DNA from 3 places in the Metabacillus sediminis genome. Region 3 is predicted to be linked to each of the others. Evidence: riboswitches for the same ligand, from Rfam matches in the RefSeq annotation. Region 3 holds a riboswitch; each other region holds the start of a gene.
What was found. A riboswitch is a leader RNA that binds a small molecule or an ion and turns the genes downstream of it on or off. The one in region 3 is predicted to bind S-adenosylmethionine.
Positions count from the first base shown of each region.

Region 1: another riboswitch for S-adenosylmethionine. It lies ahead of WCV65_RS01475 (hypothetical protein); the one in region 3 lies ahead of WCV65_RS06520 (bifunctional homocysteine S-methyltransferase/methylenetetrahydrofolate reductase).
Region 2: another riboswitch for S-adenosylmethionine. It lies ahead of WCV65_RS17530 (methionine ABC transporter ATP-binding protein); the one in region 3 lies ahead of WCV65_RS06520 (bifunctional homocysteine S-methyltransferase/methylenetetrahydrofolate reductase).

Region 1 is NZ_CP147407.1:257,936-260,132, forward strand. It holds gene WCV65_RS01475 (hypothetical protein) at 1-912, opposite strand, end outside; SAM riboswitch class I at 1,005-1,119, opposite strand; gene WCV65_RS01480 (DUF4176 domain-containing protein) at 1,542-1,802, shown strand; gene WCV65_RS01485 (hypothetical protein) at 1,811-2,140, shown strand; gene WCV65_RS01490 (hypothetical protein) at 2,192-2,197, shown strand, end outside.
Region 2 is NZ_CP147407.1:3,351,180-3,353,376, reverse strand. It holds gene WCV65_RS17535 (O-acetylhomoserine aminocarboxypropyltransferase/cysteine synthase family protein) at 1-755, shown strand, start outside; SAM riboswitch class I at 862-974, shown strand; gene WCV65_RS17530 (methionine ABC transporter ATP-binding protein) at 1,068-2,093, shown strand; gene WCV65_RS17525 (methionine ABC transporter permease) at 2,086-2,197, shown strand, end outside.
Region 3 is NZ_CP147407.1:1,234,295-1,236,491, forward strand. It holds gene WCV65_RS06520 (bifunctional homocysteine S-methyltransferase/methylenetetrahydrofolate reductase) at 1-1,273, opposite strand, end outside; SAM riboswitch class I at 1,338-1,450, opposite strand; gene WCV65_RS06525 (YajQ family cyclic di-GMP-binding protein) at 1,827-2,197, opposite strand, start outside.

The sequences.
Region 1 (2,197 bases), 980 kb from region 3:
TCGTGTATTCACATCCAGTAATTTATATGTGTCATCCCGTTTGTCATATACGAATTCTGTCTCCGCAATTCCGTAATACCCTTGCGCTTTTAATATTTCAGCACCGTATGAGACAAACCGGCCGCCTTCAGCAGACTCAACAAGACAGCCCGTTCCGAAGTTCAAAGGATATTGCTCAAGCTTTCTGCCGGTGAACTGGCCTTTTATTTCCCCGTCCATACTCGTATAGGTGCAGAGAGAATAAAAGTCTGAAAGAGAGCTGCTGATTATATCCTGGATTACAACCTCATGGCTGGCTGTTCTAGCCAGGATGGCGGTGAGCTCCTCCGTACTGTTCGCGGTAAAAGCCTTCGTCTGAAAAGCTTCATAAAAACTGCGCTGTTCCACAGGTTTTACGATGCATGGAAAAGGAAGGTCATCCGGGTATTCACCCGAAAACTCTTCCGGATACCAGGTTGCAGGGATTGGAATGTTTAATGAAGCGGCTTTTTTATAAAGCTTCCGTTTATTTAAAAGAGATTCAACGTTGTCCCACTCCGCGAACGGGAATAAGAAATACTTTTCAAGCTCGGTCCGGTGTTTACTGACGAGCAGCACCCATTCATCATTGCACGGAAACAATACACCCTTTAGAGGGAGATTCCGTCCGATTTCCATCAGCAGACTGATAAATTCCGCCTCTTCAGTAAATGGATTAGGACATAAAGCAGTGGTATGAACATATTTAGATTGAAGCCCGACCGCCCGTCCATCTCTGTCCAGCGCGACAATGGGAATACCTTCTTTTCCCAGAGCCCGGGAAATAGCCAACCCTGTGATATGGGAGTTGAAAATAATAGCAGGATGCTTGTCTTCCGGAAGTGTCTTTAACTGGTTCCATAATTCTGTTCCTTTTATAAGAAAATCTGTCAATCTACCCATCTCCTTATGTCATAAAAACCGCAAAAAACCCCTCTTCATGAGCAGAAGAGGGGTGGAACAATCTGAAAAGCAGACCGGCTCTTCTCTCATCTTTCAAACACATGAATGTGTCTGCAGGAATTAGCACGGTTTCACAAAAATCGTGATCCGTTGCCGAGGCTTCGCAGGGCCATGTCCCTCCGCCTCTCTGGATAAGAGTTATTAGAATTAAATTGATCATATGTTCGTTTGATATATTTGTCAAGGACTGGGCTTCTGGAAACTTTGGAGGCAAAAATGTCGAGGGAAGGCGGAAACGATTATTTCCTGGAAAATAATTTAGTCGAAATTGTCATTTTGAAGGGAATTAACCATGCAGAATGCTAAACAATATAAAATCCTTTTCTCCTCAAAAGTGGTTTATGTTTTAAAAGAGGGGGGTAGGACTTATATAACATGATTATGGATAAATATACCTTGGTAATTATCGGAATTTCAATATTATGTTAGTTCTATAATCACATTTTTTCTAAAATATAAATAGTTGTTTGAAAAGATGAAAAGATATGAGTTAGTATAAATTTATCTGATTTTTACAAAACAAGGAATTTATTTGAATCAAAAGAGTAAGGTGTGGTTGGATGAGTGCAAATTTACTGAATTTTTATTCTCAATTAATAGCAGATAAAGAAATTTATGGAAGAAAGCAGCAACAGGCGGATAATGAGGATAAAGTTTGGGACTATGTTGCTTGTCCTTACCCTCAAGGTCACATTGGGGATAATACAAATGTATTCTTTAATCATAATCAAATTAACAAAGTTTTTTTTAAAGGACTGGAAACAAAAGGCGAAAAGGCATTGAGAAAACAACTAAAAGAGATTTTCAGCGATAAAAAATGAAGAGTTGGATGCATTGGTTTACAGAACCTTATGCCATAGCAGCATCAGAAATAAGGTATCTGGTTAACAGAAACAAAGAGTCTGATGTACATAAAGAAAAGTACCGAATTAACCAGCTTATTCTTTTTAACATAATATTTATGCTTATGTACTCTATTTTCTTTTTAGGTTCAATTACTTATATTATTCTATCATTTTTTGTGGCTTGGTATGGTTTTTTAGTTCTAGTGATCACGATTCCAATGATGGTTTTAGCAAAAGCTGTACAGAAGAAAAGATATTTATCGCGTAGAGATGCTTTTATAAAAGACGATCCTAATTTAATAAACCATCGGTAGAGGCTCATTGGCCATTCATATAATCTAAGAAAGTAGAAAGGAATTTACATCGTGAAA
Region 2 (2,197 bases), 2.0 Mb from region 3:
TTGCTACACCATACCTTTTCAAACCCATTGACTATGGAGCGGACATTGTGGTTCATTCGGCTACAAAATGGCTGCTTGGCAATGGAACGACATTAGGGGGCATTATCGTGGATGGCGGCAAGTTTGACTGGTCTACAGGCAAATTTCCAGCCTTCGTTACTCCTGACCCAAGCTATCATAATATCGTTTTTGCTGAAGCCCTCGGCGAACTCGCTTATATCGTAAAGGCAAGGGTTCAGCTTCTGAGAGATTTAGGTCCGGCATTAAGTCCGTACAATGCCTTTCAATTTACATTGGGATTAGAGACGCTGCATGTCAGGATGAAGGAACACATTGCAAATACAAGGAAAATCGTTTCCTACCTTCAAAACCATCCCGCAGTTAAGTGGGTATTATACCCGGAGCTTGAAGAACATCCATCAAAAAACCTTGCAGATCGATATTTGCCAAAAGGAGCCGGTGCAGTTATTGTATTTGGAATAGATGGAGGCTTGGAGGAAGGGAAAGCCATTATCAATCATACGAAGTTATGGTCGCATGTGGCGAATGTTGGGGATGCCAAAAGCTTAATTATTCATCCGGCAAGCACCACACATCAGCAGCTCGGCAAGGAAGAGCTTATAGAGGCCGGGGTTTCCGAGGATCTGATCAGATTGTCTGTAGGAATTGAACATTCAGACGATCTGCTTGAGGATTTGGAGGCAGCTATTTTCGCCGCTACAGGAAAACGATCGTTGACTGTCAGCATCAATTGACCGTAAACATTAGTTGTTGACAACTCTATTTTTGCATGATAAACTCACTTTCAGATCTGAAATATTTTTAAAATTTCAAACTATCCCAACTGAATAATAAATTGTTCTCTTATTAAGAGAGGTGGAGGGACGTGCCCTATGAAGCCCGGCAACCATCAGTTATGTAACTGAAGTGGTGCCAATTCACTCAAAATGCTCAGGCATTTTGAAAGATGAGAGAAAGGTATCCTATATTTTAATGCCTTTCTGCTCACTTGTGCAGAAAGGCATTTTTTATTCCTTTCAGATCGGATCAGAAAGAAGGTGAGTGCAGTGATTACACTAAATCATGTTTCAAAAGTATACTCTGTCAAATCAGGGAGCATCACAGCCGTAGATGATGTGAACCTTGAAGTTCAAAAAGGTGAAATCTTTGGAATCATCGGCTATAGCGGAGCAGGCAAGAGTTCTTTAATCAGACTCTTGAATGGTCTCGAGACTCCTACATCGGGAACAATTGAGGTCGCAGGAAACCGGATTGCCGAGATAAAAGGAAGCAAGCTTCGGAAGGCCAGACAGGAAATCAGTATGATCTTCCAGCATTTTAATCTCCTATGGTCCCGCACAGTGGCCGACAATATTGCATTCCCGCTTGAAATTGCAGGAATCCCTGCTTCTGAAAGAAAGGAGCGTGTAAAGGAATTGATCCGTCTTGTCGGATTGGAAGGCAGAGAGAGCGCTTATCCATCACAGCTGAGCGGAGGTCAAAAGCAGCGTGTTGGAATTGCGAGAGCCCTTGCAAATAACCCAAAGGTGCTGCTGTGTGACGAAGCAACCTCTGCACTTGATCCTCAGACAACGGATTCCATTCTGGAACTGCTTGTAGATATTAACCAGCGTCTGGGTCTGACGATTGTTCTCATTACCCATGAGATGCACGTCATCCGCAAAATCTGCCACAAGGTAGCGGTCATGGAAGATGGGAAAATCGTTGAAGAAGGAGAGGTGCTGAATGTATTCAGAAAACCTAAAGCTCCTATTACGAAACGATTTGTCCAGCAGGTTACTGAGCCTGAAGAGACGAAGGAAACCATTGCCCATCTGATTGATTCTTATCCGTCAGGACGAATCGTCCAGCTGACCTTCGTAGGCGATTCTACAGAGCAGCCGGTTGTGACCAGCTTAATTAAAAACTACGATGTTAAAGTGAATATCCTGCAGGGTAAAATATCACAGACCCAAAGCGGGGCTTATGGTGCGCTGTTCCTTTATATCGACGGGGAAGAAACAGAAATGGACCGGGCTTTACAATTCTTATCAGATCATCAGGTAGAAGTGGAGGTGGTTGCCCATGCTTGAGCAATTATTTCCGGAAGTGAATTGGGAAAAGGTTTGGACGGCTGCAGCTGAAACGATTTATATGACGGGCGTTTCGGTACTGGCAACTTTTATCCTTGGGATTC
Region 3 (2,197 bases):
CCCCCGGGAAATCCCCAATTTTAGATGGATCGCCAGTAATCGCCAATACGTCCGTAAGTCCAAGGGAATGGAGTCCCATTAGATGCGATTGAAGGCCGATCAAATTCCGGTCGCGGCAGGTGAGGTGAATAAGAGGCCTCATATCATGCTTTTCCTTTAACTGTGTTCCAACCGCCGCATTGCTGACTCTCGGTGAAGCAAGTGAATTGTCAGCAAGGGTGATACTGTCGATACCGGTCTTTTTCAGCTCTTCAGCTCCTTTAAAAAACTTTTCCAAACTGAGCGTTTTCGGAGGATCCAGTTCGACGATAACAGACCTGCGCTTCTTCACAATCTGGTGGAGCGGGGGATAGGCAGGCTCCAGCCGTTCATGAATAGTGACGGGCTTTCGCTGCTTAACTGCCTTTTCCTTAATAGGGGAAAGGCCTCTTAGCGCATCAGCCATCGCTTTTATATGTTTAGGCGTCGTACCGCAGCAGCCGCCGATCAGTCTTGCGCCTTGGTTACGGAAGGCTAGGGCGCTTTCTGCAAAATAGCCTTCGTCCGATTCATAAACGAGTCTTCCTTCTTCCACAGATGGAAGACTGCCATTTGGGTAGACAGAGAGAAACGCCTTTTCAAGGAGCGGAACCTCTTCAAGTGATTCGAGCATATGATACGGCCCAAGCCTGCAGTTCAGGCCGACTGCATCTGCGCCGAGTGCTTCCAATTCTTTTAAGCCTTTTTCAAGTGGTGTACCATCCTGCAGCACGCCTGTCTCATGCAGCGAGACATTGGCGACAATCGGCTTACTGGTTTCTTTTCTCGCAATTTCAAGAACCGTTTTCAGCTCTTCCAAATCATAAAAGGTTTCGAGCAGAAGTCCATCAATGTCTTCATTCAGAAGGACATATAGCTGCTCGCGGAAGCTGCGTTTCAGCTCATCCAGTGTATGGGAGCTTTTTTTGAAAGCACGGACTCCGCCCATTGTAGCGAGAACATAGGCCTGGCTGCCTGCTGCCTTTCTTGCAAGCCTGGCCGCTTTCGAATTGATGGCCCGGATATCATCTTCCAGTCCATAGCGGGATAATTTAATATGATTTCCGCCGTATGTGTTCGTTTGAATAACCCGTGCACCAGCGTTGATGTATGCCTCATGGATGCTCTGGACCTGATCAGGGTTTGACAGATTCAATTCTTCAAAGCATCGGTCAATCCCATGGGAGTATAGAAGGGTCCCCATCGCCCCGTCCGCTATTAAAATTTCATTTTGTAAATCCTCTAGAAAACCCACTGCTGATACCCCCTCTAAAAATAAAAAGCCCTCTTATAGAAGAAGGCTTTAACATTCGGACTTCTTCTTATCTTCCAAGCAAAACGCTTAGCTGGATTTAGCACCTTGGCACGCGCGCTTGCATGACCGGTTGCTGAAGCGTCATCGGGCCAGTCCCTCAGCTTCTCTTGATAAGAACGATATGGAGTTGTTTAAAAATAGATTACTCCCAATTTACCTAATTTTTCGAAAACATTCAAGGGGGAAGGGGAGGTTTTTTACAAAACGGTCTTAAATGTGGGGCGGATGAACAGGGAATGAATGCAGGAGGTCACTGAAGGTACTGAATGTAAAGGGGAATGCTGGGGGGGAGGGTAATTGCTGACTTTACTGAGATAATTGCTGACTTTATTGGAATAATTGCTGACTATATCGGAATAATTGCTGACTTTTTTAAAAGAATTGCTGACTATCAAAGGTAATTGCTGACTATCCGAAATCAATGCGGAAACCTGCAAAAAATATCCCAAAACCAATAAAAAAGACCGCTCACCCAAAGCGGTCCAAACCAAAATTATCGGTAATTAATAAATTGCACATCGATTGGAAGTTCAGCCTGTCTGATCGCAGCGATTACCTGTTGCAAATCATCACGGTTTTTTCCGGTGACGCGCACCTGGTCATCCTGAACCTGGGATTTCACTTTCAGTCCGGAGTTTTTAATGATCGTGTTAATACGCTTTGCATTGTCCTTATCGATCCCTTGAACGAGCTTGCCGCGCTGGCGTACTGTGCCGCCTGATGCACCTTCCACTTTGCCGTACTGAATGTTCTTTACCGGTACTTCACGGCGGATTAGTTTGCTGATGAGTACATCTTTCAGCTGTTCGAGTTTGTAGTCATCGTCGGATACTAGAACAAGCTCTTCTTTTTCAAGTTTAATAT